3 regions of the Nonomuraea sp. NPDC048901 genome follow, and region 3 is predicted to be linked to each of the others. Evidence: riboswitches for the same ligand, from Rfam matches in the RefSeq annotation. Region 3 holds a riboswitch; each other region holds the start of a gene.

Region 1 (9,656 bases), on a different contig from region 3:
GGGCTGGGCTCGCGGACCGTGTACCGGTTCCTGGCGGATTGCCACGTCACGACGCGCGGCGACCGGCTGCGTCTGGCCCCGCCGGGCCGCGACGGCGGGCTGCCGGGACGGGTCGGCGGCTTCTTCAAGCGCCACCTGGACGGGACGGTCGAGCGACTGGCGTCGAAGGTGAACAACGTACGGTTCGCCGCGGGTGAGGCATTCGTGGTGGAGACGACGGGCGGGGGCGGAATGGGCTCCCCGTACGAGCGGGACCGCGAAGCGGTGCTCGCCGACCTCGACGCGGGCCACGTCACGGAACGCGGCGCCCAGGAGGACTACGGCCTCACCCGCTGATCCAGCGGCTGCGGACGTCCACTCTTCCCCGCCCCCGGATCCCACCGAAGGTGGCATCCCTCCACAAGGACACCAACCTCCACGGCCCGTCACAGGAGATCGAGGCGGTCGTGGGACGAACCACCCCGGGGGACCATCGTCCTAGCTCCGGGGGCGCCAGGAGGCAGCGCCCTGGTGGACGGCGGAGTGGACGGCGCGGGCCAGGCGGGCGCCCCAGGTCGAGCGCGGGCCGCCGAAGAGCTCCTGCTGCCCCTCAACGCGTACGGCCAGGCACAGGGCGTCCGAGGCGGTACCGGTGCACGGGAAGCCCGCCTCGATCAGCGCCTGCGACTTGGCCTCCGTCATCGTCATCACGGCGTTGACCAGGGCGGCGTCGGTCATCGCGACCGGCACCACGGCCATCAGGTTGATCGTCCCCACGGGCGGCGCGGGGGTGGCGAGCATCGGGGCCAGTTCGGGGTCGGTGGCGCCCTCGGGGGCGGCCGCCCAGGTGGGGACGCGTAACCCGACCGTCGCCACGACCTCCGCGCCGCCGTCCACCGACCGCGCGTAACGCTCCACCGAGGCGGCGGTCATCATCCCCACCCCGCTGCCATCAGGCCCGAGATCGAGCAGGTGCTCGACCGGGTCCATCCGCGAGTAGCCCGCCACGACCTGCGCGTTCAGCACCCACGTACGCTCCCCGATCCCCCCGCCCAGCAGCGCCGACGAGATCATCCGCCACCCCGGCCCGAACTCCCACAGCAGCGACCCGAGCCGCGCTCCGTCCTCGACCCGATACGTCAGCTCCACGAAACCCCCTTCAGGACAACGCCCTCGACCCGGTAGGCCACCAGATCCCCTTCAGGACGACATCCTCGACCCGATAGGCCGACGCCACTTTCACGAGACACCCCTGACCAGGTGCACCACGGGCCGGCCTCCGGGACCCGGCGCGATCTCCACCCGGGCGTCGAAGTGGGTGCCGACCAGCGCCTCCGTGAGCACCTGTCCCGGCCGCCCGGCAGCGATGGCCCGGCCGCCGGCGAGCAGGAGGAGCCGGTCGGCGTACTGGCCGGCGAGGGTCAGGTCGTGCAGCGTCGTCACCACGGTCAGCTCGTCGGCGAGCCTGAGCCGGTCGACCAGTTCCAACACCTGCTGCTGGTGCCCGAGGTCGAGCGCGGTCGTTGGCTCGTCGAGCAGGAGCGCGGGCGCCTCCTGGGCCAGTGCCCTGGCCAGGACCACCCGCTGCCGTTCGCCACCGGACAGCTCCCCCAGCCGGCGCGCGGCGAACTCGGTGAGGTCGAGGCGTTCGAGCACGGACCTGGTGACCTCCTTGTCGTGGCGGCTCTCGCTGCCGAGGTAGGGGATGTACGGGGTGCGGCCGAGCAGGGCGTAGTCGTACACAGTGATGTCGGGTGGCAGCGAGGGCGTCTGGGGGGCGTAGGCGACCAGCCTGGCCCGGTCCCTGGGCCTGAGCGTGTTCGCGGCCCGGCCGCCGACGGTGACGTCGCCCCGGTGGGCGACGACGCCCATGACGGCCTTGAGCAGGGTGGACTTTCCGGCGCCGTTCGGGCCGATGATCGCCAGCCATTCGCCGCGCCGTACGGAGAGGTCGACGTCGCTGAGCACCTCGCGCTCACCGAGCCGTACGGACAGGCCGCTCGTCTCGATCATCCGGGCCGGCCGGGCCGTGTCGGCGGTCATGTGGCGGTCTGCCGGGTCATGCGCAGGACCGCCACGAAGAACGGCGCGCCGACGAACATGGTGACCACCCCGATGGGCAGTTCGGCGGGGGCGATGACGGTGCGCGCGACCAGGTCGGCGAGCACGAGGAAGGCGGCGCCGCCGATCAGCGACAGTGGCAGCACGATCCGGTAGGAGCCGCCCGCCAGCCGTCTGACCACGTGCGGGATGACGATGCCGACGAACCCGATGAGCCCGCTCACCGCCACGGCCGCCGCGGTGGCCAGGGAGGCGGCGAGCAGTACCGCCAGCCGTACCCGCCCGGCGCGGACGCCGAGGCTGGTGGCCTCCTCGTCCCCCACCGAGAGCACGTCCAGCATCCGCCCGTGCGCGAGCAGCAGCACGGCCGAGACGGCGGCGTACGGCAGGACCAGCCAGAACTGGTCCCACCCGCCGCCCACGTCGCCCAGGATCCAGGAGTAGATGCGCTGCAACTGCTCGACCTTGAACTGCTGGATGAACGTCTGGATCGCGGTCAGGAACGAGGTGACGGCCACCCCGGCGAGCACCAGCGTGGCGGTGCCGCCCGAGCGCCCGGCGGTGTTGCCGAGCACGTACGCGAGGAACACCCCGCCGACCGCACCCGCGAAGGCGGCCACCGGGATGCCGACGGCCGGGGTCGGCACGAGCACGATGACCACGGTGGTGGTCAGCCCGGCTCCGGCCGCGGCGCCCAGCAGGTAGGGGTCGGCCAGCGGGTTGCGGAACACCCCCTGGTAGCCGGCCCCCGCGATGGCCAGCAGTCCGCCGACCACGGCCGCCACCAGCACTCTGGGCAGCCGCAGCTCGAACAGCAGCCCCTGCTCCACGGGGGCCAGCCCCGAGTCCACGTGTACGTACGGCAGCCAGTCGAGCGCCTGGAGCACCACCTGCCACGGCGAGATGTCGGCGGCCCCGCCGAGCAGCCCGGCGACCATGGAGACGGCGAGCACGGCCAGCGCGCCCGCCGTCCACATCGGTCTGGACCTCACTGGCGGGTGGCCGCCTTGCCGACGGCGTCGCTGATGGTCTGTGCCAGGTCGACGACCCGCGGGCCCCAGCGCGAGGCGATGTCGTCGTCGAGCTGGATCACCTGGTCACCCTTGACGGCCGACAGTCCCTTCCAGCCGGGGCGCTTGGCCAGCGTGTCCTTGCTCTGCTGGCAGCACTTCACGTCCGCCAGGAAGATCAGGTCCGGGTCTGCCTGGGCGACGAACTCCGCCGACAGCTTGGGGTAGCCGCCCGCCGGGTCCGGCGCCTTGTCGGCGATGTTGGTGAGGCCGAACATGGCGTAGATCTGCCCGATGAACGTGCTGGACGTCGCCGCGTAGGGGGTCTGGTCGAGTTCGTGGTAGTAGGTGAGCTTCTTGTCCTTGGGGGCGTTCGCCGAGAGCTTGTCGAGGGACGTCTTCATGCCAGTCACGACTTGTCCGGCCTTTTCGGTGTTGCCGGTGGCGGCGCCGAGGTCGGTGATCTCGTCGTACGCCTCGTCGAGCTTGGTGGCGGCGGGCTCCAGGAGGACCGGCACGTTCACCTTGCCCAGCTTGGCGACGATGCCGTCGATGTCGTTGGAGACGATCACCAGGTCGGGCTTCTGGGCGACGATGGCCTCGACGTTCGGCTTGAAGCCGGACAGGTCGGTCTTGGGGACACCGGCCGGGTAGTTGGACTGGTCGTCCACCGCGATGACCTGGGGGCCCGCGCCGATGGCGAAGAGCGTCTCGGTATGGCTGGCGGAGAGCGAGACGATCCGCTCCGGCTTTTTGGCGATGCTGACCTTGCCGTTGCCCGCCTCGACCGTCACGGGGAAGGCGGCGGAGCTGGTCGAGCCGGTCGTGCCGGTGGGGCTCGCGGGTGACGGGGTGGTGGTAGTGCTGGTCTGACCACATCCGGCCAGAACGAGCGTTCCCAGCAGCGCGCCCGCGAAGGCCGTGCGTACGGGCCTCACGAGAAGTCCTTTCACACTGTCGGAACCGAGAGACCCGCTTGAGAGCGACGGATCACCCTTTTCCACGAGGGTTGATGACGTCAGCGCGGAGGCAGGCGACCTGGCTATGACAGTTGCGGGACAGCGCCGGACTCGCACCGGACTTCGCTGCAACTCTGCGCGTCGGACAGACGCTATCAATGCGCCAGATGCGCGTTAAGTCAAGGGGTGCCCAATTGGGCTTCCGCCTCGGCGATGATCTCTTGCAACCTGAGCCCGTGGGCCGCGTCCAGCGGGTGGCCGCCGCCCTGGCGTACGGTCCGCGCGAACTCCTCGGCGATGGTCTCGAACGGATCGTCGTCATCACTGGGCAGCAGCGTCGCGCTGCCCGTCCTGCCGTACACCGCGACGCTGGCCGGCGGCAGGTCACCGGCGGCGGCCATGCACAGCGACGCCTCGCTGGCCGCGCCGCCCTCGTGATCGAGCAGCAGTCCGGTCCAGCCGAGCGGGTTGCCGTGCGCGCGCACGCCGGTCACCCGGCCGAGCGCGGCGTCGAGCAGGTCGACCACGTGCGGCCCGACGTCCAGGAGCGCCCCGCGCTCGAGCCGCCACGGGGTGCCGAAGAGGTGGCCGCCCAGCAGGACATCGGAGATGTTCGCGGCGTGACCGCCGAACGCCTCGATTTCCGCGCAGCGCGCCAGGAACTCCCTGACCTGCTTCATATAACGCATGCTGAGCACCATCTGGGAGGCCACACCGGCCTCACGCACGGCATCGGCGAGCCGCCGCGCGTTCTCCAGCGAGTCGGCGAGCGGCTTCTCCAGCAACAACGCCTTCCCGGCCTTCGCCGCGCGCACCCCCAATTCGGCCTGTACGCCCGGCGGCACGCAGAACGCCACGGCCTCGCACGCCTCGAACAACTCCTCGACCCGCTCGAACACCGGCGCCCCCAGCCGAGCGGCAGCCTCCGGACGCCGAGCCCACACGCCGGCGAACCGGAGATGCGGGCTGTTGACCAGCATGGGCGCATGCGCGCGCTCCGCCCACGGCCCCGCCCCGACCAACCCGACCGACACCGGCTCCATTCATCCCCCTTGATCCGCCACAACCCTAATGCGGTTCCTAGGAATGTTCTCCGGGTATCCGGGCTTCCGCTCCCCCGCAGGGGTGTCCGCTCCGAGGGACTCCTGCCACGACAAACCGTCACAGGGATCGAGACAGTCGTGTGACGGACCGCTCCGGGGAATTCCGGTGGTCACCCCGCCGCGTCGCGCCATTGGCGCAGGGCGTGTTCAGGGCGGTGGGCCACCGTGCCGGAGTCGATGACGATGGTCTGTCCCGTGATGCACCGGGACTCAGCCGAGGCGAGGAAGGCGACGAGGTCGGCCACGTCGTCCGGGGTGCAGGCCCAGGGCAGCAGCCGTTCGGCCGCCTTGTCGGCCAGCCGCTCCCGGCCGAGGGCCTGCGCGGCCGCGTCGGTCAGGACCAGTGCGGGCGCGATGGCGTTGCAGCGGATGCCGCGCGAGCCGTACTTGGTGGCCACATAGCGCACGAAACCGGTCAGCGCCGCCTTCGAGGTGCCGTACGCGACGTGCGCGACGTCGCCCAGCAGGCCCGAGACCGACGAGGTGACGACGAACGCGCCGCCGTCGGCCATCACGGGGGCCGCGTGCTTGACCATGAGCAGGCAGCCGCGCAGGTTCACCGCCATCGTGCGGTCCCATACGGCGACGTCGAGGTCCTCGAGGTCGCGGTCGCGGCCGTAGGTGCCGGGGTCGAGCGCGGCCGCGTTGGAGTGGACGATATCCAGGCGGCCGAACGAGGCGAGCAGGTCACCGATCGCCTCGGCCACCTGCTTCTCGTCCGACACGTCACAGACGAGCGCCGTGGCCGTGCCGCCCCTGGCGCGGATGGCGGTGGCGACCGACTTGGCCCCCGCCGCGTGCACGTCCAGGACGCCCACGCAGGCACCCTCGGCGGCCAGGCGCGACGCGCACGCCGCGCCGATGCCCGACCCCGCGCCCGTCACCAGGGCAACCCGCCCATCGAACCGACCCGGCGCGGCACTCACCACGTCACCCGCAGAGCCGTCAGCCCCCGGCCCACGAGGGACTTGCGGTAGACGATGGGCTCGTCGGCGAGCCTCAGCGAGGGTAGGCGGCGGCCGAGCACGTCGAGCGCCGTCCGAAGCTGCAGTCGGCCGAGCGCGGCGCCCACGCAGAAGTGGATGCCGTAGCCGAACACCATGTGGGCGTCGGCGTTGGGCCGGTCGATGACGAACCGGTCCGGGTCGGGGAAGACGGTCTCGTCGTGGGCGGCGGAGTCGGTGGAGAGGAGTACCAACGACTTTTCCGGAATTATCACGTCGTGTAGCGAAATATCCGTGGTGGCGTACCGGAACGACCCGAGGGAGGCGCCGTCGATGCGCATGCACTCCTCCACCGCGTTCTGGATCAGCGGCGGCGCGACTGGCCAGGCGTCCTCGCGCAGTAGCCGCAGGACGCTGTTGGCGAGCTGGTTCGGCACGGTGTCGTTGCCGCCGAGCAGGATCGTGGAGATCAGCTCCACCACCTCGCGGTGACTGAGCTCGGAGCCGATCAGCGAGGTCATGAGCGAGGTGAAGTCGTCGCGCGGCTCCTTGGCGCGGGCCGCGACCAGCCGATCCACGTAATCCAGATAGGTCAGGAAACTGTCGGCCAGTTCGAGCTGGCGGTCGGGCGGCTGCGGCGACAGGAAGAGCTGGAACCAGTCCTTCACATGCGCCTGTACGAACCCCTCGTCCGACTCGGGCACCCCGATGAACCGGGCGGTCAGCTTGATCGACGGCTCGTGCCCGATCTCGGACACGAAGTCGGCCTCGCCCCTGGACGCCACGCGGTCGAGCAGGTCCTCGTTGAGCCGCCGGAAGTGCTGCTCCATGGCCGAGACCGCCCGTGGCGTGAACGCCTTCGACACCGAACGCCGCAGTCTGGTGTGGTCGGGCGGATCGACGTTCGCCACGAAGCTGGACAGGAACGACCCGTGCTCGCCCAGCCTGTCGCGCGTCTCACGGGTGAGGCTGCGGGAGATGGTCAGCGAGCCCTCCGAGGAGAACCGCCTCGGATCGCCGTACGCCGCGCGCACGTCGGCGTGCCGGGTCAGCACATAGGCGCCGAGGTGCTCGCTGCGGAACACCGGCCGCTCCCGGCGCAGCCTGCCGAGGAACTCGTACGGCGAGGCGACGTGCCAATCCGAGCCGACGTCGAAGTCCTCGATCGCGTCCCCGATCGTGCCGTGGGTCGCGCCGTAGCTCGTGCCGCCGGCCGTCCCGCCGGCCGTGCCATCGGTCGCGTCCTTGAGCGTCCCGTCGGTCGTGCCCTCGATCATGCGAAGATCCTCCGGGGATTGTCGACGAGCATCTGGTGGATCTGGTCCTCGGTGACGCCTCTCTTGCGCAGCTCGGGCAGGACGTCGCGGGAGATGTGCAGGAGGTGGTAGTTCGGGTGGCGCTGCCGTACGACCTCGGCGTCAAAGCGATCGTTGAAGCAGTACGAGTCGTGACTTAGCACCATTTGGTCGGCGTGGCCGCGCGCGCACATCGTCGCCACGATCGACACCCGGTCCTCGAACGGCGAGAGCGTCTCGATGCCGAAGCGGTCCATGCCGAGGTAGGAGCCGTTCGCGGCCAGTTCCTCCAGGTAGGCGACGTCGGTCGAGTCGCCCGCGTGACCGATGACGACCCTGGTGAGGTCGACGCCGAGCTCGCCGAGCAGCCGCTGCTGCTCCAGGCCGCCCCTGGAGGCACTGTGCGAGTGGGTGGTGATGGGCACGCCCGTCTCCAGGTGCGCCTCGGCGACCTCCCGGAACACCCGTTCGGTCCCCTTGGTCATGCCGAGATGGTCAGTGGCGCATTTGAGCATGCCCGCCTTGACCCCGGTCCGGCCGATGCCCTGAACGATGTCCCGTACGAAGAACTCCGCGAGCCGATCAGGCCCGCCGAACAGCGAGCCGGGACCCCGGTTGCCGAAGTACGGGGGGAGGGCGTCGTAGGTGTAGAGGCCGGTGGCGGCGACGATGTTCACGCTGGTCAGCTCGGCCACCCGCTGGACGGCGGGGATATACCTGCCGAGCCCGATGACGGTCAGGTCCACGATCGTGTCGATGCCCTCGGCCCGGAGGTCGTCCAGTTTGGCCGCCGCCTCCCTCGCCCGCCGCTCGAGGTCCCACCCTTCCGGGATGTCCGGCCAGTTCCAGAGAATCTCCGGGCTGAGCCCGAACACGTGCTCATGCATGAGCGTGGCGCCGAGCCCGCCCACCGGCCCTCTCACCGTCTCAGGCATAGGCGTCGTCTCTCATCTGTACGTCTGGTCTCATCTGTACGTCTGGTCTCATCTGTACGACTGGTCTCATCTGTACGACTGGTCTCATCTGTACGACTGGGGCGCTCACACGCACGGGAACCTCGGATGGTCGAACGGCCGGTTCACCTCTAGGTCGAGCCCGTCCGTCTGCTGGTACGGCGTGCCCGTGTAGAGGGCGTTCGCGTCGAAGTACGTGACAGTGAACGACAGGCGCGGCTGGTCACGGTGGTTGGCGGGTGCTCCGTGCACGGTCAGCGCGTGATGCACGGTCGCGTCGCCCGCCGCGAGGTCAAGGGGCGGCGACAGCTCCAGTTGCTTGAGCCACGGGTGCTGGCTGAGCTGATCGTCCCCCGTCCGGGTGAAGCTCCGCCCGAGCAGTCCGTACCGGTGCGAACCGCTGAAGAAGCGCAGCGACCCCATGTCCGCCGGTACGTCCACCAGCGCCAGCCAGACCGTCAGCATCGCCGAGCGGTCCATCGGCATCCACGGGAAGTCCTGGTGGAACTCGGTCGCCGCGTGCTCCCCGGGCTCCTTGACGAGCAGGTTCGTGACCTGCACGCGCACGGCCTCCACACCGTGCAGCAGCCGGGTCGCGTTCACGCCCATGGCCGGGCTCAGGGCCAGCGTCCGGAACGCCTCGTCGCTCTCGGCGATGTCGCGCGACTGCCCGAACGCCTGGTCCACCAGTGTCCGCCGCTCCTTCGCGCGGGCCGCCAGATAGCCGGTCGCCCGCTGCCTCAGCTCGGCCACGGCGTCGGGGGGCACGAGGGCGGGCAGCCGCACCCATCCGTGCTCATGAAAGAAGCCCGCCTCGTCGTCCGACGCGGCGCGCACGGGGATCTCCATGCCCCACAGTCTTGCACCTGAGCAAGCGCTTGGTAAGTGCCCTTGCCCCTTCGGTCAACTAGAGCCCTCAAATACGGAAGGGGAAGCATAAAACGGATACACGGCCATAAAAGTGGGCAGGGAACTCTTGTTCGTCGCGCGCGGGGGAGGCGTTCGACGTCCGCGATATGGGGGAGGAATCATGGCCGTTGCCCAGTCTCGAGCGCGTTCGTCCAAAGAACTAACGATTGATCTGCCGATGATGAGCGTCCAGGTCCATCCCCCGGATCTGCGGATGCCGCACGTCGAGATGCCGCATCTGGGTTTGCCACGTCTTGGGCTGCCGCGCCTTTCCCGGCGGGAGCTCGGTCACGCCGTGGACGTGGCGCGGACGTTCCTTCCGCCGCCCGAGCGCCTCGCGTACTACGGCGCGCTCGGCGCTCTCGCTGCGTTCGGCGTGCTCGACTGGCCGGTGGCCGCCGCCATCGGCGCCGGTGCGCTGATCGCGCGGCGCGGCCAGCAAG
Region 2 (9,656 bases), on a different contig from region 3:
AGGCGGGTGCACACCTCTCCCCCGCATTCCTTGATCTGTACGGCCCGCGGCCCCCCGAGCAGCTGGACCGCCTCCCTGGCGACGGTGGAGAGGGCGGCGGCGAGATCCCCCGCACGCTCGACCCGCCCGGCGTCGTTCAGCAGCACGGACGCCGGCGGCCCGGCGGCGACCCGGTTGACCAGCAGCCGATCGTCGGCCGCCACCCCGGCCCCACCGACAGCGGGCCGGTCAATGGTGTCCCCCGCCGCCGGCCGATAGAGCGCCAGCCGGTAGATGGCCTCCCGCAACGTCTTCCCCGCCACGAGATCGGCGTCCACGACCGCCGGCGGCACGTCGAGAATGCCCGCCTCGACCGTCCACCGCGCCAGGTCCGCCGGCTCGCGCAGCAGGTCACGCCGGTCGGCCCGGCGGTGCTGCAGGGTGCCCGCCAGGTCGAGCCCCAGATTGCCGCTGATGAAGGTGAAGCTCGTCACACCCTCATAGTAACCATGTTGACAGGTTATGCGAGGACACGGAACAGTGACATAACCGGGTTAAGGGGTTATGGAGGGTGTGCCGTGGCGGTCAGCGTTATGGAGGCCAGGAGCAAGGCGCCGGCCCTCATGCCGTCCCTGTTCGTGGTGATGTGGAGCAGCGCCTTCATCGCGGGGGTGATCGGCGTCGGGGCGGCGCCGCCGTTGCTGCTGACGTTCGCCAGGTTCGCACTGGCGGGGCTGTTGCTCGGCGCGTTCGCGCTGGTCGTGCGGGCGCCGTGGCCGCGCGGCCGGCGGCTGGCGCACGTGGTGGTGTCCGGGATCCTGGTCCAGGCGGTGCAGTTCGGCGCGTTCTACTCCGCGATCGGCCTGCATGTGCCCGCCGCGGTCGTGGCGTTGGTCCAGGGTCTCAACCCGGTGGTGATCGCGCTCGTGGCAGGACGGCTGCTGGGCGAGCGGGTCAGCCCGCGCCAGTGGGTGGGCTTCGGGCTCGGCGCGGCCGGGGTGGGGCTGGCGGTGGCGGACCGGTTGAGCTTCTCTCTGGCCGGGGTGGCGTTCTGCGTGGTCGGGCTGCTGGGGTTGAGCCTGGGCACGATCTACCAGAAGCGGTTCGCCGCGGACATGGACGTGCGGACGGGCACCGCGACGCAGTTCCTGGTCGGCGCGCCACTGGTGGGGCTGGCCTCGCTGGTGTTCGAGACGCCTAGGGTGACGGACTGGGGCGCCTTCTCCGGCGCCGTGGGCTGGCTGGTGCTGGTCAACTCGATCGGCGCGTTCCTGCTGCTCAACACCATGTTGAAGAACGCACCCGCGAGCCGGGTGAGCACGATGTTCTTCCTCACCCCGTCGGTCACCGCGGTGATGGCGTGGCTCCTCGTCGGGCAGTCGCTGCATCCGCTGGCGGTCGCGGGACTATTGGTCGGCGGCGCCGGCGTGCTGCTGGCCAACCGGCGCTGAGCCTCAGCCCGGCAGGGAGCTGGTCCACGGTACCCCCGCGCGGGTCTCCGGAGTCTCGATGCGGAAGCGGGGCAGGGACTCGGGGAAGTTCTCCCTGATGTAGGTCACGAGATGTTCGCGTACGTCGCACTTGAGGTCCCAGGCGGAGGGCGAGTCGGCGGCGCTCATCAGCGCCCGCAGCTCGACCAGCCCGTTCGGCAGCACGTCGGTGACCTGGAGCGTCCAGTCCTTCTGATCCCACAGCGGGCTCTCCTGGATGAACCGGTAGAGCTCTTCGCGCAGCTTGCCGATCGGTATCGACCAGTCGACCCGCAGGAACACCACGGCGAGGACCTGGCTGCCGTGCCTGGTCCAGTTCTCGAACGGGTTCTGGGTGAAGTAGGACACGGGCAGGACCAGGCGCCGCTCGTCCCACAGGCGTACCACCACGTAGGTGAGCGTGAGCTCCTCGATCCTGCCCCACTCGTCGTTGACCACGACCACGTCGTCGAGGCGGAGCGCGTCGCTGAAGGCGAGCTGGAGCCCGGCCAGCATGTTGCCGATGGTCGGCTGGGCGGCGATACCGACGATGGCGCCGGCGATGCCCGCCGAGGCGAGCAGCCCGGCGCCCAGCGCTCGGACCTGCGGGAAGGAGAACAGCATGGTGCCGATCGCCAGTACGACGATGGTCACGGCGGCGACGCGGCGGACCAGCCCGATCTGGGTCATGATCCGCCGTGCCCGGCGATTGCGCTCCCCCTTGACGAGGACCAGCCGGTCCAGAACGACGTCGGTGAGGGCATAGCTGGCCTGGACGATCAGCCAGGTGACGCAGGCGATGGTGACCAGGCCGAGCACGCGGTCGATCGTGCCGCCGAGCTCGCGTAGGCGTACACTCTCGCCGATCATCCCGGGCGAGAACACCAGGTTGGCCGCCACCACGACCCCCACCGAGTACGCCGCCCAGGTGCAGTGCTCCACCAGGTGCCGGGCGAGCGCCCATTTGCGGCCCGCCCTGACCAGCAGCCTCCTGACCACCTCCACCACGAGAATGGCGCCCGCCACCGAGATGGCGAGAATGAGCCAGTCAGTCGGCGACTGCACGTTCATGCCCCCTATGTCTTAAAAGATCTCGTCAAATGTCACATTGCCCTCAACAGCCACTTGGTATGCGGAGACACGCCGTTCGAAGAAGTTGGCCAGCTCCTGGACGTCCTGCAGCTCCATGAACCCGAACGGATTGGCCGTGCCGTATCTCTGCGGCAGCCCGAGCCGAGCCAGCCGCTGGTCGGCGACATATTGAAGGTAGTCGCGCATCTGCTCGACGCTCATGCCGGGCATGCCGTCGCCGCACAGATCGCGGGCGAAGGCCAACTCGGCGGCGACGGCCTCCTCGATCATGCGGGTGACCTGCTCCCCCAGCTTGTCATCGAACAGCTCGGGCTCCTCGGCCCGCACGGTGTCGACGACGCTGAAGGCGAACTCCATGTGCATGGACTCGTCACGGAACACCCAGTTGGTGCCGGTGGCCAGCCCGCCGAGCAGGCCCCGAGACCGGAACCAGTATACGTAGGCGAACGCTCCGTAGAAGAAGAGCCCTTCGATGCAGGCGGCGAAGCAGATCAGGTTGAGCAGGAACTGCCGCCGCTCGTCCGCGCTCTCCAGCCGCCGCAGGCCGTTGATCGAGTCGATCCACCGGAAGCAGAACTCCGCCTTGTCCCTGATGGACGGAATGTGCTCGACGGCGGCGAACGCCTTGACCCGTTCCTCCAGGTCAGGCAGGTACGTGTCGAGCAGCGTCAGGTAGAACTGCACGTGTACGGCCTCCTCGAACAGCTGCCTGCTGAGGTACAGGCGCGCTTCGGGGGCGTTGACGTGCTGATAGAGGTTGAGCACGAGGTTGTTGGCCACGATGGAGTCGCCGGTGGCGAAGAAGGCGACCAGCCGGTTGATCAGGTGGCGCTCCTGCGGCGTCATCCTGGCCAGGTCGGCGAGGTCGGAGTGCAGCTCCACCTCTTCGACGGTCCAGGTGTTGCGGATCGCGGCGCGATAGCGCTCGTAGAAGTCCGGGTAACGCATGGGGCGCAGGGTCAGGTCCATGCCGGGGTCGAGCAGCATTGGGGGTCTCCGTTCGAGGGGGTCTACTACTGGCAGGCTTCGCAGGTTTCCGGGTTCTCCAAGGAGCAGGCGACGGCGTCGAGCGCGATCGTCGTCTGCGCGATCGTCGTCTGGGCGATCCGGGTGGCCGGGCGTGAGCGCAGGTAGTAGGTGGTCTTCAGGCCCTGCTTCCAGGCATAGGCGTACATCGACGACAGCTTGCCGATCGTCGGGCTGGCCATGAACAGGTTGAGCGACTGCGACTGGTCGATGTACGGCTGACGGGCCGCGGCCAGGTCGATGAGCGCCTTCTGCGGCAGCTCCCAGGCCGTCCGGTACAAGGTCTTGAGGTCATCGGGGATGCCCGCGATGTCCTGGACCGAGCCGTCCGCCCGCTTGAGGTCGTCGCGCATCCGCTGCGTCCACAGCCCGCGAGCCTGGAGGTCGGCCACCAGGTAGCGGTTGACCTGGAGGAACTCCCCCGACAGCGTCTCGCGCTTGAACACGTTGGACACCTGCGGCTCGATGCACTCGTAGCACCCGGCGATGGAGGCGATGGTCGCGGTCGGGGCGATGGCGACCATCAGCGAGTTACGCAGCCCGGTCGCGGCGATCTTCGCGCGCACCTCGTCCCAGCGCGGCGACGCGGCGGCGCCGTAGTGGTCGGGGTGCAAGACGCCGCCCGCCGCCCTGGTCTCCTCGTACGACGGATGCCGGCCGCGCTCGACGGCCAGATCGGCGGAGGTGTCGTAGGCGGCCAGGGCGATCTCCTCGGCGACGCGGGTCGACAGCCCCAGCGCCTCGGGCGAGTCGAACGGCAGCCGGAGCGTGAAGAAGACGTCGGCCAGGCCCATCACGCCGAGCCCGATCGGCCGCCAGCGCTTGTTGGCCGCCTCGGCCTCGGCGGTCGGGTAGAAGCCCAGGTCGATGGTCCGGTCCAGGAAGCGCACCGCCGTACGGACGGTCGCGCGCAGCCGGGCCCAGTCGACGCCCTCGCCGGTCAGGTGGGCGGCGAGGTTGATCGAGCCGAGGTTGCACACCGCCGTCTCGCCGTCGCTGGTGACCTCGAGGATCTCGGTGCACAGGTTGGACAGGTGGATGACGTTCTCGGGCCGGGCCGTCTGGTTGGAGGTGCGGTTGGCGGCGTCCTTGAACGTCATCCAGCCGTTGCCGGTCTGGGCGAGGGTGCGCATCATCCGGCCGTAGAGGGTCCGGGCGGGCAGCTGCCGGGTGTAGCGGCCGTCGGCCTCGTAGGCGCGGTAGGCGCGGGTGAACGCCTCGCCGTACAGGTCGGTGAGGTCGGGGACCTGCTTGGGGTCGAACAGCGACCAGACCTCGTCGGCCTCCACCCGCCGCATGAACTCGTCCGGCACCCAGTTGGCCAGGTTGAGGTTGTGCGTACGCCGGGCGTCCTCGCCCGTGTTGTCGCGCAGCTCCAGGAACTCCTCGACGTCGGCGTGCCAGGTCTCCAGGTAGACACAGGCCGCGCCCTTGCGGCGCCCGCCCTGGTTGACGGCGGCGACGGAGGAGTCGAGCGTGCGCAGCCAGGGCACGATGCCGTTGGAGTGCCCGTTGGTGCCCTTGATGAGGGATCCGCGCGAGCGCACCCGGGTCCACGCGATGCCGATGCCCCCGGCGTACTTCGACAGCCTGGCCACCTGCCCGTAGCGGTCGTAGATCGACTCCAGCTCGTCGCGCGGCGAGTCGAGCAGGAAGCACGACGACAGCTGCGGCCGGCGCGAACCGGAGTTGAACAGCGTCGGCGAGCTCGGCAGGTACGACAGCGTGGACATGAGGCCGTACAGCTCGGCGGCCTCGGCGACCGTCTCCGACAGCCCGCAGGCCACGCGGAGCAGGAAGTGCTGCGGCCGTTCGAGCACGGTCCGCGACTCCGGGTGCCGCAGCAGGTAGCGGTCGTAGACCGTACGCAACCCGAAATACTCGAAGCGGTCGTCCGCCTCGCCGGAGACGAGCGCGTCGAGCTCGGCGGCGTGCGCGCCGACGAAGGCGGCGAGCGAGTCCTGGATCAGCCCGGCGGCGTGGCTGGCGGCGATGGACTCGGAGAAGGTCCGCACGCCGTGCCCGGCCGCCTCGTCGGCGATCTCCTCGGCCAGGAGCCGGGCGGCGATCCGGGAGTTGGCGGGATCGGTGATCACTCGTGCGGCGGCCTCCTCGATCGCCAGCCGCCGGTCGACGGTGGTCGGCTGCCGATCGACGGTGGCCGGCTGGTGATCGGCCGTGGCCGGCTGGTGATCGGCCGTGGCCGGCTGGTGATCGGCCTCAATGATCTGCGTCACGTGCTCTCTCCTCGCGAGCTCATCCCCGTGAGGGCGCGTGAGAGCACGGCGGCCCTGGACTCCACGGCCGCCGACGCCCCCGGCCCTCCCTCGAGGCCATGGACACTTCGATGGGCGGAGCCGGCTGGCTCCCCCAACGTCGCCGGCAGGTCTTCGGGCTCGCGGGCATGGTCGATCATTCCTACTGGCCGTCGCTTCCCGGAGATCTCCAGTGCTCGTGACGGCGGTCGTTCCCGCTCACCGCTGCGGGGCAGCCCCGGAATCGCACCGGGTTCCCTTTTGCTCCGCCCCGAGGGGCGAACCAGCGACGAGCAGAATCCTACATCTAGTGGCCCTTGGCGCAACTACCCCAGCATGTTGTGTCAGCGGTGTCGAGCATGCCCAGATCGCGGAGCACGGCCCTGGTCCTGCCGATCTCCGAGGCCAGCCACTGTTCGAAGTCGTCGCCGCTGAGCGGGATCGAGGTCCATCCCTCCGCCCGGCAGGCCGCCCGCCACGAGTCGGACCCCGTGACCTCGTCGCAGAGCCGGATGGCGACGGCCTTGCCGTCATCGGTCATGCCTTCGGGCCCCACGGCCGCGCACCAGTCGGCGAAGTCCACCCGCACCCCGCACTCCAGCAGGCTCGGCGCCTCGATGCCGTCCACCCGGCGCGCGCTGGAGACGGCGAGCACCCTGACCAGGCCCTTGCCGATGGCGCGGCGCCAGTCCGCGAGCGTGCCGGTCGCCGCGGCGGCCTTGCCGCCGAGGAGCGCGGCCGCGGCCTCCTCGCTGCCGGGAAAACCGGTGTAGTCGACCTGCCGGGTGTCGGCGCCGAGGCCCTTGGCGATCAGCCCGAACAGCAGGTGGTCGGGCTCGCCCTGCGGTCCGCCCGTCAGGGGCGTGCGGTCGGGGTGGGCGACCAGTTGTGCGCCGAACTGGTCGAAGGTGGCGAACTTGGAGTGTGCGGGCACCACCACCACCTCGATCTGGCCGGTGAGCCGGGCCAGCGGCGTGGCGGTGTCGAGCAGCGACAGCCCGTTGTTGAGTTCGGTCGCGGCCAGCGCGGGCAGCCCGGTGACGGTGATCCGGGTGACGGGCGGCGTGCCGGAGACGGGGAAACCGGCGTCGCGGGCGGTTTTGACGAGCGTCTTGGCGACGCGGGCCCAGCGTCCGGCGCCGGGGACGATCGCGAACCGGCCCGAGAGGCCGGCCGCGTTGACGGCGCGTCCGCCGAGGCTCCCCTCCGTGCCACATCCTGTCGCGCAGGCCGCCACCGCCAGGCCGAGCGCGAAGAACCCCCGTCGGCGCATGGCGTCCTCCCCTCGCACCCCATAACTACCCCAGGTCACTGACACTTAACGCACTGTTACACATCAGGGTTGTCATTATCAGGGATCACGAAAAGTCGGGAAGAACTATGATGTTTTCTCGCCCACACCGACGAGCAGGTACGACGGCAGCGAGGGCTCGCTGACCAGCCTGGGCCGGTCGGGACGCCAGTCGGGGGCGTGCACCAGGCCCGGCTCGACCAGCTCGAAGTCCCCGAAGAACGCCCGAATCTCCCTCGGTGTCCGGTCGGTACCCGCCCCGGCCGAGGTGGGCCGGTGGAGCGGCGTGGCGCCCTCCTCGAACCGTCCCCGCGAGGTCGCGTGGGTGAGCACCAGGTAGCTGCCGGGCGCCACCGCCTCGCGCAGCCTGGTCACCATCTTGCCCGGGTCACGGGCGTCCGGGATGAAGTGCAGGATCGAGACCAGCAGCACGCCCACCGGCTCGTTCAGGTCCAGGAAGCGGGACGCCTGCGCCAGCACCTCGTCGGGGTCGAGCAGATCGGCCTGGACGAAGACGGCCCGGCCCGCCTCCTCCAGCAGCGCCCTGGCGTGGGTGGCGACGACCGGGTCGCGATCGACGTAGACGACTTTCGCCTCCGGCGCCACCTCGTGCACGTTGCCCTGGGTCGGCAGCCCGCTGCCCAGATCGAGGAACTGGCGGACGCCCGCGTCCGCCAGGTGGCGGACCGCGCGCTGGAGGAAGGCCCGGTTGGCACGCGCCAGCAGGACGGCTTGCGGGAGCAGCTCCGCAAGCCGGTCGATCGCCTCGCGGTCGACGGCGTAGTTGTCTGTGCCGCCGAGCATGTAATCGTACATTCGTGCGAGATTTGGCGGTTGACCATGAAACTCGGGCACAGTTTCGATCTTAAGTCCTGCCGGTCCGCTTATCACGGGCTATGTGCCTATTGTGGCCGCCGTGTCGTAGCAGTTACTCGACTGTGACGCTCTTAGCCAAATTGCGCGGCTTATCCACATCGCGTTCGAGCGCCACGGCGGCGTGGTACGCCAGCAGCTGCAGCGGGATCGTGAGCAGGATCGGGTCCAGCTCGATCTCGTTCTTCGGCACCACGATGACGTCGTCGGCCAGCTTGGCGTCGGGTTCGCGGTGGCCCACCATGAGCACCTTGCCGCCGCGGGCGCGGATCTCGCCGAGCGTGGTGAGGTTCTTGTCGAGCAGTTCGTCGTCGGGGACGATCGCCACCGTCGGCATCTCGGGGCCGATGAGGGCGAGCGGCCCGTGCTTGAGCTCGCTGGCCGGATAGGCCTCGGCGTGGACGTACGAGATCTCCTTGAGCTTCTGCGCGCCTTCGCGGGCCACGGGATAACCGCGGACCCGGCCGACGAACATCATGCTCGGATAGTTCGCGTACTTCTTCGCCAGCTCGGCGATCTTGTCGCCCTGCGCCAGGATCTCCTCGATCTGGCCGGGCAGCCTGCGCAGGCCCTCGCAGACGCGGCGGCCATCGGCGGGCGAGAGGTCGTGCACCCGGCCGAAGTGCAGCGCGAGCAGCGCGAACGCCAGCGACGTCGAGGTGAACGCCTTGGTCGAGGCGACCGAGACCTCGGGCCCGGCGTGCAGGTAGATACCGCCGTCGACCTCGCGGGCGATGGCGCTGCCGACCGCGTTGACGATGCCGATGACCCGGCCGCCCTTGCGCTTGAGCTCCTGTACGGCCGCGAGCGTGTCGTAGGTCTCGCCCGACTGGCTGATCGCGACGTAGAGCGTGTCGGGGTCGACGACCGGGTTGCGGTAGCGGAACTCACTGGCCGGCTCGGCGTCGGCCGGGATGCGGGCCAGCTCCTCGATCAGCTGCGCGCCGATCTGGCCGGAGTAGTAGGCCGAGCCGCAGCCGATGATCTTCACCCGGCGGAAGGAGCGGGTCTCGCGGGCGTCCATGTTCAGGCCGCCCAGGTGCGCGATGTGGAAGCGCTCGTCGAGGCGGCCGCTCATGGTGCGCGAGACCGTGTCGGGCTGCTCGGAGATCTCCTTGAGCAGGTAGTGCTCGTAGCCGCCGGTGTCGTAGTGCCCGGCGTCCCAGTCGACGGTCAGCGGCTCCTTGGCGGTCTCGCGCGCGTCGCTGGCGAAGGTGTGGAACCCGTCGGCCTTGAGCACAGCCAGCTCGCCGTCCTCCAGGTGCACGACCTGGCGGGTGTAGCGGACGAGCGCGGCCACGTCGGAGGCGGCGAACATCTCCTTCTCACCGATGCCGAGCACGATCGGGCTGCCGTTGCGGGCCACGACCACCTCGCCGGGCCGCTCACTGTCGACGACCGCGATGCCGTACGTGCCGACGATGCTCTTGAGCGCCTTGCGTACGGCCTCCTCCAGCGTGTCGGTCTCCTCGACCGTACGGGCGATCAGGTGCGCGAGCACCTCGGTGTCGGTCTCGGAGACGAACTCCGCCCCGTCGGCGGTCAGCTTGGCGCGCAGTTCGTCGGCGTTCTCGATGATGCCGTTGTGCACGACCGCGATCCGCTCGTCGGACGACAGGTGCGGGTGCGCGTTGACGTCGCTGGGCACACCGTGCGTGGCCCACCGCGTGT
Region 3 (9,656 bases):
CCGTCGTCGGGGACGGTGGCGGGCTTCCCTTGCGGCATGATCAGACCGCCTTCCGGTGATCGCGTACGACCGAACTCAGATCGGAGAGCGCGTCGAGCGGGACGAGGCGCGCCCGCAGCCGTGCCGCCAGCCGGACCGCCAGGCCCAGCCGCACCGGGCCGCTCTCGCAGTCCACGACCACGCTCGCCGTGCCGTCCAGCAGGGTGGCGGCCCGTTCCACATCGCCACCCGCCGTCACCCGCCCGTCGGTCACCAGCACCAGCAGCGGCCGCCGTGCGGGGTCGCGCAGCCGCTCCACGCGCAGCACCTCCGCCGCCCGCACGAGCCCGGCCGCCAACGGGGTACGGCCGCCGGTCGGCAGCGAGCGCAGCCGGGCCGCGCCCGCCTCCACCGACGAGGTCGGCGGCAGCGCCAGCACGGCGCCCGCGCCACGGAAGGTGACCAGGCCGACCTTGTCGCGCCGCTGGTAGGCGTCGAGCAGCAGACTGAGCACCGCCGTCTTGACGGCGCTCATCCGTCGGCGAGCCGCCATCGAGCCACTGGCGTCCACCACGAACAGCACGAGGTTGCCCTCGCTGCCCTCACGCACCACCTCGCGCAGGTCGTCCTGGCGCAGCACCAGCCCGGGACCGGTACGCCCGCGCCTCACCTGGTGCGGCGCCGCCGCCAGCACCGTCGCCAGCATGTGGAGATCGCGGACCCGTCCGCCGGGGCGGCGCGAGGCGGTGGCCCGGCCGCGTGTGGTGCGTGAGCGCGAGCGCCGCCCCGCCACGCCCTCGCCGATCCCTGGCACCTGAAGCAACGGCACCCGGTACGGCGCCGCCAGCCCGGCCACTCGGCCCGGCGGCTCCTGCCCATAGATGCTCCCGGCGTCCGGCGACTGCCCGGCATCGGCCAGCTGCTTCGCCGGTCCCTTGCCATCCGGCATCCAGCCGTAATTCGGCATCCAGCCGTCGTTCGGTACGCGGCCGTCGTTCGGTAGGCGGCCATCATCCGGGACGCGGCTGTCATTCATCATCCGGCCGTCGGAGGGACCGGTCGGCTGATCGCGCATCGGCGTTTCGCCGTCACCCGCCGGTGGCGCGGCGCTCGCCGGGCCGCCGTCCTCCCCAGGCCCGGAATGGTCAGCAGGCCCGGAGGCGTCAGGAGGCCCACAGGCGCCAGGATTCCCGCCATCGGGACCCTCCGGACCGTCCGGATCGTCGTCCTCCGACGTGCTTTCCAGCAGCTCGTCGAGCAGCGACTCGTCCAGCCCCGGAGCGTCGAAGGGGTCGCGCCGCCGCCGATGCGGCAGCGACAGGCGGGCCGCCGCCCGTACATCCTCGGTCGTCACCCTCTCGCGCCCATGCCAGGCGGCATGGGCGATGGCGGCGTTCGCCGTGACCAGGTCGGCTCGCAATCCGTCCACCTCGAACGCCGCGCACACCGTCGCGATCTGCCGCAGGCGCGAGTCGGGCAGCCGCACGCCGGACACCCGGCCGCGAGCCCGAGCGATCCTGGCCGCCAGCGCCGATTCCTCGGCCGCCCACCGGGCCGCGAACTTCTCGGCGTCCGCGTCGAAGGCCAGCCGGCGTCGTACCACCTCGGCGCGTTCCACCGGATCCCTGGACGCCTTCACCTCCACCGTCAGCCCGAAGCGGTCCAGCAACTGCGGCCGCAGCTCACCCTCCTCCGGGTTCATGGTCCCGACCAGCAGGAACCGGGCCGGATGCCGGACCGACACCGACTCCCGCTCCACGTAACAGGTCCCCAGGGCCGCCGCGTCCAGCAGGAGGTCGACCAGGTGGTCGTGCAGCAGGTTCACCTCGTCCACGTACAGGACGCCGCGATGCGCGGCCGCCAGCAGGCCCGGCTCGAACGCCTTCACCCCCTCCGTCAGCGCCCGCTCGACGTCGAGCGAGCCGGCCAGACGGTCCTCCGACGCGCCGACCGGCAGCTCCACCAACGCGGCCGGACGGCGAAGCCCTTGGGCGTCCGGCTCGTGCGGGCCGTCCGGGCACTCGGCGTCGGACGTGGCCGGATCGCAGGCGAACCGGCAGCCGGGCACCACGTTCACCGGGGGAAGCTGGGCGGCCAGCGCGCGCACGATGGTGGACTTGGCGGTGCCCTTCTCACCTCGTACCAGCACACCGCCCACCCGGGGCGAGACGGCGTTGAGCACCAGCGCCAGCTTCAGGTCGTCGAGCCCGACGACGGCGCTGAACGGATACGAGACGATCAAGACAGGACCTTCCGTACGTTCAAGACAGGATCTTCCGGTTGACGTGGGCGACCCGCCAGCCGCCTCGCGTGACGGTCAGTTCGGTGACGGACAGCGGCGCGAGATCGAAACGGGCGGCGCGCAGGGGGTCCAGCCCCAGCGCATGGCCGAGGGCCGCCCGGATGGCGCCCGCGTCGCAGACGGCGACCGCCTCGGGCTCCGCGCGTACCGAGTCGAGCCAGCCGGCCACCCGCGCCGCCAGCACGGCCAGGCTCTCCCCGCCGTGCGGCGCCGCGTCCGGATCCGCCAGCCAGCTCGCCAGCGCGTCCGGCTCCTCCCGCGCGACCCGCCCGTACGGCAGGCCGCGCCACCGGCCGTGATCCGCCTCGGCGAGCGCGGCGACCACGCACGCTTCCCGGCCGAGCGCGGCGGCGGTCTGCCGCGCCGCGACACTGGGAGCGACCCACGCCACCGAGCCGCCCGCCACCGAGCCGCCCGCCACCGAGCCGGTCAGCGCCGAGCCGACCGCCATCGAGTCGGCCACCACCGAAGCCAAGCCGTGTGCTCTGGCCAGGCTCGCCGTGTCGGCGTCCTCATCGGCCAGGGGAAAGCAGGCGGTCCGCATCCCCGGCGTGCTGGCGTGCCGGACGAACAGCACGCCGGCTCAGCCCGGCGAGACGGCAGTCGCGGGTACGGCCGCCGCCCGCCGCGCCGCCCTGTCGCTCACCCACCCGAACAGCACACCGAAGGCCGTCCAGAAGACGAGCTGCGTCCCCAGCGACACGAGCCTGAACTGCCACAGCAACGTGGCAGGAAAGCCCTCGGGCACCTCGTCCACGGTCGGCAGCAGCAGCCACGCGGCGACCACCGGGACCAGGTACGCGACCCCTGCCGTGACCCACCGCGCCCATGGCCCGGCGGTCACCCGGCGCGCGGTCGCCACCGCGATCGCGATCGCGGCCAGGCCGACAAGGATCATCACGACATAGAGGGCGGTCCGGCTGTTGATCGTTTCCGGGTCTCCGACAGCCGGCGGATTGGCCGGATATTTCACGAACGGTACGAGGATCACCGCCCCGAACGCCGACCCGGCGGCGGCGAGCGCCAGCCCGCCCTCCGACCGGGGACCGACCCGGCCCCGCAGACCCGCGTACACCAGGGCGAAGACCCCTCCCACGGCCAGCCCGTACAGGCCGGTGGCGAGGAAGAGCCCGGCCTTCTGGCCTGGCCTGCTGACCAGTTCCTCCTCGCCGTGGTCATGGCCAGGTTCCTGCGCGGCGTGCGCCTGTTCCAGTGCGATGGCACTGTCCACCTGCGGTTCCCCGAAGGCGAAGGCGAAGCCGCCCGCGATCAATCCGGCCAGCAGGCCCAGAAGCAGGCCCCTGACCAGCAGGGTGCGTACCATGCCGAGGTCTAGTGGCAGGGCACGCCGAGCAGGTGACGCCCGTCGTGCATGAGTTCGTGCAGGTACGCACCCGTCTGCGAGATGGCGCCGTTGTCCATCAGCACCAGGTAGGCGACCAGCAGCAGTACCGGTACGGCCAGCAACCACAGCCGCAGACGGGGGAACGGAATGACGGTAGGAGCGGACAGGCCACTCATCAGTGCCTCCTCAGGGATGACGCGTCCCAACAAATGAGGTCACGGAGGCCCAAGCGACCTGGCTCCCGGGATCTACGTCCCGGATACAGTGGCGCGTCCGCACCGGCATCTCACCGGATTTCCCTTGGACAACCGTGAAATCTACCGGAACGTATCCTTTCCTCCCGTTCGCGTCAACACATCGAGGAAGGCTGACGTTGGCGGGGTGAAGCGCGCACGGCTGGTCGCGGGTGCCACTCGCGGCGGGATGGAGCGGAGGTTGAAGGCGTATCGGGCAACGGAGTCGGCGATGGCGTCCGTGTCCACGTCCAGCGCCGTGGCGTTGATGTTGGCGATGGTGTCGCACGCCTGGTGGTAGCAGGCGTCGTAGGCGACCCCGGCCGTCCCGCCGAACAGCGCCGCCTCAGCGGCCGTCTTGATCCCCTCGGCGCCGGTGAAGATGCCGCCGGCCGGGATCCCGACCGCGATGAACGGCCCGTAGTCCGAGCGCCCGTCGAAGTCCGTGCCCACCGTGGGCAGGCCGCGGGAGCCGTAGAACGCCGCCAGTTGCTGCTCGATCTCGGCCGAACCGGGCGGACCGGCGGGGGAGCCGACGTTGTCGGAATTGTCGCCGTCGTACAGCTTGTAGGCGTAGTTCGGCGTGGCCACCATGTCGAAGTTCAAGTACACCCGGATGCGGTCCCGCTGCGCCTGCGACAACGACCCGACGTACTGATCGGAACCGAGCAGCCCGATCTCCTCGGCCGCCCAGAAGGCGAAGCGGACCTTGTTCCTGACCGGGTAGAGCGTCATCTCCTCGGCGACCTCCAGGATCGCCGCGCTGCCCGAGCCGTTGTCGTTGATGCCGGGCCCCGCCGTCACGCTGTCGAGGTGCGCGCCCACCATGACGACATTGCGCGGGTCGCCGAAGCGGGTCTCGGCGATCACGTTGTCCGTGCTGCCGAGTACGAGGTTGGCGTCGACCTTGAGGTGTACGGTCGCGCCCGGCGTGCTCGCGAGTTCGTTGCCCACGGCGAAGTCGGCGAACACCATGGGGATCCCGCCCCGCCACTCGCCGATGTCCAGCGGGAACGCGTCAGTACGACCCGGCTGGCCTTCGTTGAAGATGATGAGCCCGGTCGCACCCGCCGCGGCCGCGTTCTGCACCTTCGTGACGAACGGGCAGGTGCCGCGCTGGACGAGCGCGATACGTCCGGCCACGAACCCGGCGAAGTCCGCCGCTTCGCAGCCACTGGTCGAGGTCGGCGTGGGGGTGGGTGGCAGCGTGAGGTCCACGCCCTGGACCGGCGCGGTCACCTCGCCCGACGGGGAGGGCTGGAAGGTGAAGAAGTCCTCGTTCGGTAGGTACGTTTTCGCGCTCGGCGCGGTGAGCGCCAGCGTCGGCGGGGTGTTCTCGGCCCAGCTCTCGACGAAGTTGATCGGCTGCCGCGTGACCTTGTATCCGGCCTTGCGCAGTTTGTTCGCCACGTAGTCGCGGGAGGCGTCGTAGCCGCTGGTGCCGGTCGCGCGGATGCCGCCGTGGGCGGTGGCGATGTCCTGCAGGGCTCGCAGGTGCTTGGCGACGTTCGTCCCCTTGACCTGCTTGACCAGCAGCTTGGCGAAGACGTCGTCCAGGCCGCCGGCGTTGGCGGGCACGGCCATGGCGATGGTCACGGAGAGCGCGGTGACCAGGATGGTGATGACTCTGCGCATTCGGATTCCCCCTGTGGGACAGGAACGGGAAGGCAGACGATCCCCGAGTCTCGCCGAACGCGAACGTAACCCGGCCCCGTAACCGTTGAAAAGACCCCCAGTTGAAAGACCCCCGGCGCCGCGCTTGGTGCGGAGAGAGGGCGGCCCCGCGTGGTACATGGGACCGCCCCAGGTCAGCGGGCCGGCCGGGATGAGCGGGTCAGCGGACGCGGCTGAACGGGACCGCCCAAGGCCGGCGGGCTAGCGGACGCGGACGAAGACGGGTTGGAGTAGAACCACAGGTCCTGCCACGGGCTCTCCTTGCCGTCGGCCGCCGGCTCCATCTCGTCGGTGCTGGTGCCGCGTACCCGCAGGTAGCTGTCGGTCTGCACGTCGCTCAGCGTGTGCCGGATGACGTAGTCCCGGCCCTGCCGACGCCAGTCGCCCGGGCCGAAGCGCGCCACGACCTTGGTGGTGGGGTTGGTGTCGGCGTCCAGGTTGGCGCTCACGCCGCTCACCTGCCCGGTGATGAGGTCGACGCGCCGCACCTCCGGGCGGTCGCCGTTGCCGTTCTTGCCCTCCAGCGGCCGGAACCGGATCTCGACCTCGACGTCGGTGCGGTTGCGCCGGTTGACCACCAGCGTCTCGCCCACGGTGGCCTGGCGGCCCTGGTTGCCGGCGGTGACGTCGAGAGCGGTGATCAGGTCCCCGGTGGTGACGAAGATGCGGCCGTTGCGCAGGGCGTCCATGATGTCGCCGTAGTCCTGGCGGGCCATCACGTACGTCTTGCTGTACTCGCCCGGCCAGAAGTCCGAACCGCCGCGGGTCCAGTGCACGTGCGAGTCGGAGGTGGCCGTGATCCACCAGTGCCGCCCCTCGCCCAGCAGCGAGTCCCACAGGCCGCCGACCCGCGCGGTCATCTGGTCGAAGCCGCCGTAGGTGGGGTGGTTGCCGTACCCGCCGCGGGCGCCGCCGTTCAGCGGGCCGGCCTGGTGCCCGGGGGCGCCCTCGAAGCCCACGTACACGTCGGGGGCGGTGTTGTTGCCGTTGCGGAACTCGAGCGGAGTGTCCTGCCCCCACACGCCGAGCCCGGTCGCCGACCGCGCCGCGTGGTGCGCGATCACCAGCGGCTTCTGCCGCATGTCGTGGGCGGCCTTGAGGAACTCCACCATCACCGCGGCCTGACGTCTTGCGGAGGCGCCGGCAGGAGAGGCCACTACCGGGTCCTGTTTCGGCCGATCGGTATAGTCGAGGGGAACCTCCCCGGGGGAGGTCGCGGTGGTGGGGCCCACCGCCTCGCCGCCGATCCGGTGGCGGGTAACCGTGGCACCCAGCCGCCAACGGTCCCTACCAGAGGTTGTTTTGTGCTGCTGGTAGGAGGATCTTCATGTCCCGTCCCGAAACGGAGCGTCCCGTGGACGCCGATGTCGACCTGCGCGTGGCCGCCCAGCGTGCCGAGCTGCGCCGGGCTCCGTGGGCGACGCTGGGGGTGATCGCGCTCGGCGGCGCGGCGGGTGCGCTGGCCCGCTACGGCCTGGGCGTGGCCTTTCCGCGCCAGGCCGGGGCCTTTCCGTGGACGACGCTGGCCGTCAACACCGTCGGGTGTCTGCTGATCGGGGTGCTCATGGTGGCCATCACCGAGGTCTGGTCCGCGCCCGGATGGGTGCGCCCGCTGCTGGGCGTCGGCGTGCTGGGCGGGTTCACCACCTTCTCCACGTACATCCTGGAGACCAGCCAGTTGCTGGCGGGCGACGCGGCTCGCATGGCGCTGGCGTACCTGGCGCTGACCCCCCTGCTGGCCTTGACCGCGGTATGGGCGGGCAGCGCGGCAGCCCGCTGGTGCGTCGGAAAGAGCAGGCGGGCATGAAACTGGCCGGAGCGGCGCTACGGCTGACCATCTACGTCGGCGACACCGACACCTGGCACCACAAGCCGCTTTATCACGAGATCGTCCATCGCGCGCATGCGGCCGGGCTGGCCGGCGCGAGCGTGTTTCGCGGCATGGAGGGCTACGGGGCCTCGAACCACATTCACACCTCGCGCATCCTGTCGCTGTCGGGGGACTTGCCGGTGTCGGTCGTCATCGTCGACGCCGCCGAACGGATCCGGGCCTTCCTGCCGCAGCTGGACGAGCTGATCTCTGAGGGGCTGGTCATCTTGGACGAGGTCGAGGTGATCCGCTATGTCGGCCGCCCCAGCAGCGGGCCGGCCCAGTGAGCGGCGGCCCGCTGACAGTGGCGCTGGTCGTTCTCGGCGGGGCGATCGGCGCGCCGCTGCGTTACCTGGCCGACCGGTTCGTCCAGGCGCGCCACGATTCCCTGTTCCCGTGGGGCACCTTCACCGTCAACCTGGCCGGCTCGGCGCTGCTGGGCTTCCTGGCCGGACTGCCCGCCGACGGCGCGGTGATGGCCTTCGCCGGCGCCGGGTTCTGTGGCGCGCTGACCACCTACTCGACCTTCAGCTATGAGACCCTGCGGCTGGCCCAGGATGGCGCTCGCTTCGTCGCCTGGGCCAATGTGGTGGCCAGCGTGGCCGGCGGCCTGGGCGCGGGCGTGTTCGGCTTCGCGCTGGCCCATGCCGTAACGGGCTGAGCCCGGTGGTGATCGATGCCGTGTACGCGTCGGCCTCGGATGCGGCGTTCGTGCCGACGTCGGTGATCGACGGCACGTTCGCGCTGACGTCGGTGATCGATGCCAGGTTCGCGCTGACGCTTGCCGCCGCGTGCGCGGCGGCGTTCGTGCTGGCGGTGGTCTCGGCGGTGGCCGGGTTCGGTGGTGGGGTGCTGTTGCTGCCGGTCTTCACCGCGTTGTTCGGGTTACGCGTGGCGGTGCCGATGCTGACGCTGGCCCAACTGGCCAGCAACGGCTCCCGCGTCGTGTTCAATCGGCGTGAGCTGCGCTGGTCGCTGGTGGGCTGGTTCGCCCTCGGCGCCGTCCCGCTGGCCGTGGCCGGCGGCCTGCTGCTGGCGCACGCTCCGCTGGGGCCGCTCAAGCGGCTGTTGGGCATCTTCCTACTGGTCGTGGTCGCCTGGCGGCGCCTGCGTCCCCATCCCCGCTCGCCGGCCGCCCCGGCCTTCGCGGCGGTCGGGGCGGCCTCCGGTCTCGGCTCGGCGCTGCTGGGCTCGGTCGGACCGCTCACCGCGCCGTTCTTCCTGGCGTACGGCCTGACGCGAGCCGCCTATATCGGCACTGAAGCGGCCAGCGCCCTGGTCATGCACCTGGCCAAGATCGCCGCTTATGGTGCCGGAGATCTGCTCGGCTGGCGCGTGCTGACCTACGGCGCGGCCCTGACCCCGGCCACGCTGGCCGGCGCCTGGCTGGGCAAGAAGATCGTCGCCCGGGTCAGCGACGGGGTGTTCGTCGTGGCGGTGGAGGTCGGGCTGGTGGTGGCCGGCGTGTTGTTGCTGATCGGTCTCTGACCCGGGCGGATTCCCGTGGTGGCCGCTTTCAACGGCCGGTGTGGGCTTGGCCGCGAATAACCGCGAATGGCGGCGGTGACGCGACTCGGCGATCAGGGAGAGCCAGCCATGACGCCGGAGCTATTCGTTGCTGTTGATTGTTACGGATGTAACATGGGCGCGTGACGGAGAGCGCGGACGAGCAGGGCTGGTTGTTGATCAGCGTGTCCACGGCGGGAGCCGCCCCCACGCTGCGGGTGCAGGTGTGGCGCAAGCTGCGCTCGCTGGGCGCGCTGTATCTGCAGCAGTCGGTGTGTCTGCTGCCCGAACGTGAGCAGACCCTGCGGCAGGTACGCCGCTTGCTCGACCGGGTGCGTCAGCAGGGCGGCACCGGCCGCCTCCTGCACGTGGCGATGACCGATCAGGCCGAGGAGCGGCAGGTCATCGGCGAATTCAACGCCGCCCGAGACGCCGAGTACGCCGAGGTGCTGGAGCGCCTGCCGGCCTTCCGGCAGGAACTGGCGCGCGAGCGGGAGCGCGGCAGGGCCACCTACGCCGAGGTCGAGGAGTCGGAGGCCGACCTGGAGCGCTTCCGCTCCTGGCTGGCCAAGATCGCCGCCCGCGACTATTTCGCCGCTCCGGCCGGCGCGGCGGCGCGAGCCGGGGTCGAGGAGGCCGCAGCCGACCTGGCCGCCTTCGAGCAGGACGCGCTCGCGGCCGAGTCCCCGGCCACGGAGAGCGGTCTCACTGTGCCGGCGCGGGTTGCGGCCGAAGTGCCCGCCACCG

The links. A riboswitch is a leader RNA that binds a small molecule or an ion and turns the genes downstream of it on or off. The one in region 3 is predicted to bind cobalamin.
Region 1: it holds a riboswitch for cobalamin, as region 3 does, so the genes downstream of both, AB0C30_RS54990 (ABC transporter substrate-binding protein) here and AB0C30_RS55600 (CbtB-domain containing protein) in region 3, are expected to answer to the same signal.
Region 2: it holds a riboswitch for cobalamin, as region 3 does, so the genes downstream of both, AB0C30_RS31080 (ribonucleoside-diphosphate reductase subunit alpha) here and AB0C30_RS55600 (CbtB-domain containing protein) in region 3, are expected to answer to the same signal.

The regions. Positions count from the first base shown of each region.
Region 1 is NZ_JBEZFW010000031.1:82,362-92,017, reverse strand. Features, by position in the region: gene AB0C30_RS55010 (hydantoinase B/oxoprolinase family protein) at 1-336, shown strand, start outside; gene AB0C30_RS55005 (adenosylcobinamide amidohydrolase) at 478-1,128, opposite strand; gene AB0C30_RS55000 (ABC transporter ATP-binding protein) at 1,219-2,022, opposite strand; gene AB0C30_RS54995 (iron ABC transporter permease) at 2,019-3,017, opposite strand; gene AB0C30_RS54990 (ABC transporter substrate-binding protein) at 3,029-3,988, opposite strand; cobalamin riboswitch at 4,061-4,181, opposite strand; gene AB0C30_RS54985 (Gfo/Idh/MocA family oxidoreductase) at 4,189-5,052, opposite strand; gene AB0C30_RS54980 (SDR family oxidoreductase) at 5,223-6,038, opposite strand; gene AB0C30_RS54975 (cytochrome P450) at 6,035-7,333, opposite strand; gene AB0C30_RS54970 (phosphotriesterase-related protein) at 7,330-8,286, opposite strand; gene AB0C30_RS54965 (phytanoyl-CoA dioxygenase family protein) at 8,392-9,153, opposite strand; gene AB0C30_RS54960 (hypothetical protein) at 9,556-9,656, opposite strand, start outside.
Region 2 is NZ_JBEZFW010000009.1:271,669-281,324, reverse strand. Features, by position in the region: gene AB0C30_RS31100 (CGNR zinc finger domain-containing protein) at 1-473, opposite strand, end outside; gene AB0C30_RS31095 (DMT family transporter) at 558-1,430, shown strand; gene AB0C30_RS31090 (mechanosensitive ion channel domain-containing protein) at 1,434-2,519, opposite strand; gene AB0C30_RS31085 (ribonucleotide-diphosphate reductase subunit beta) at 2,532-3,527, opposite strand; gene AB0C30_RS31080 (ribonucleoside-diphosphate reductase subunit alpha) at 3,554-5,803, opposite strand; cobalamin riboswitch at 5,930-6,124, opposite strand; gene AB0C30_RS31075 (tripartite tricarboxylate transporter substrate-binding protein) at 6,129-7,094, opposite strand; gene AB0C30_RS31070 (SAM-dependent methyltransferase) at 7,200-7,967, opposite strand; gene glmS (glutamine--fructose-6-phosphate transaminase (isomerizing)) at 8,041-9,656, opposite strand, start outside.
Region 3 is NZ_JBEZFW010000033.1:23,197-32,852, forward strand. Features, by position in the region: gene cobO (cob(I)yrinic acid a,c-diamide adenosyltransferase) at 1-38, opposite strand, end outside; gene AB0C30_RS55585 (VWA domain-containing protein) at 41-2,221, opposite strand; gene AB0C30_RS55590 (histidine phosphatase family protein) at 2,241-2,858, opposite strand; gene AB0C30_RS55595 (CbtA family protein) at 2,865-3,605, opposite strand; gene AB0C30_RS55600 (CbtB-domain containing protein) at 3,614-3,802, opposite strand; cobalamin riboswitch at 3,837-3,966, opposite strand; gene AB0C30_RS55605 (M28 family metallopeptidase) at 3,944-5,494, opposite strand; gene AB0C30_RS55610 (hypothetical protein) at 5,668-6,690, opposite strand; gene crcB (fluoride efflux transporter CrcB) at 6,861-7,340, shown strand; gene AB0C30_RS55620 (DUF190 domain-containing protein) at 7,337-7,690, shown strand; gene AB0C30_RS55625 (CrcB family protein) at 7,702-8,064, shown strand; gene AB0C30_RS55630 (sulfite exporter TauE/SafE family protein) at 8,070-8,891, shown strand; gene AB0C30_RS55635 (Chromate resistance protein ChrB) at 9,053-9,656, shown strand, end outside.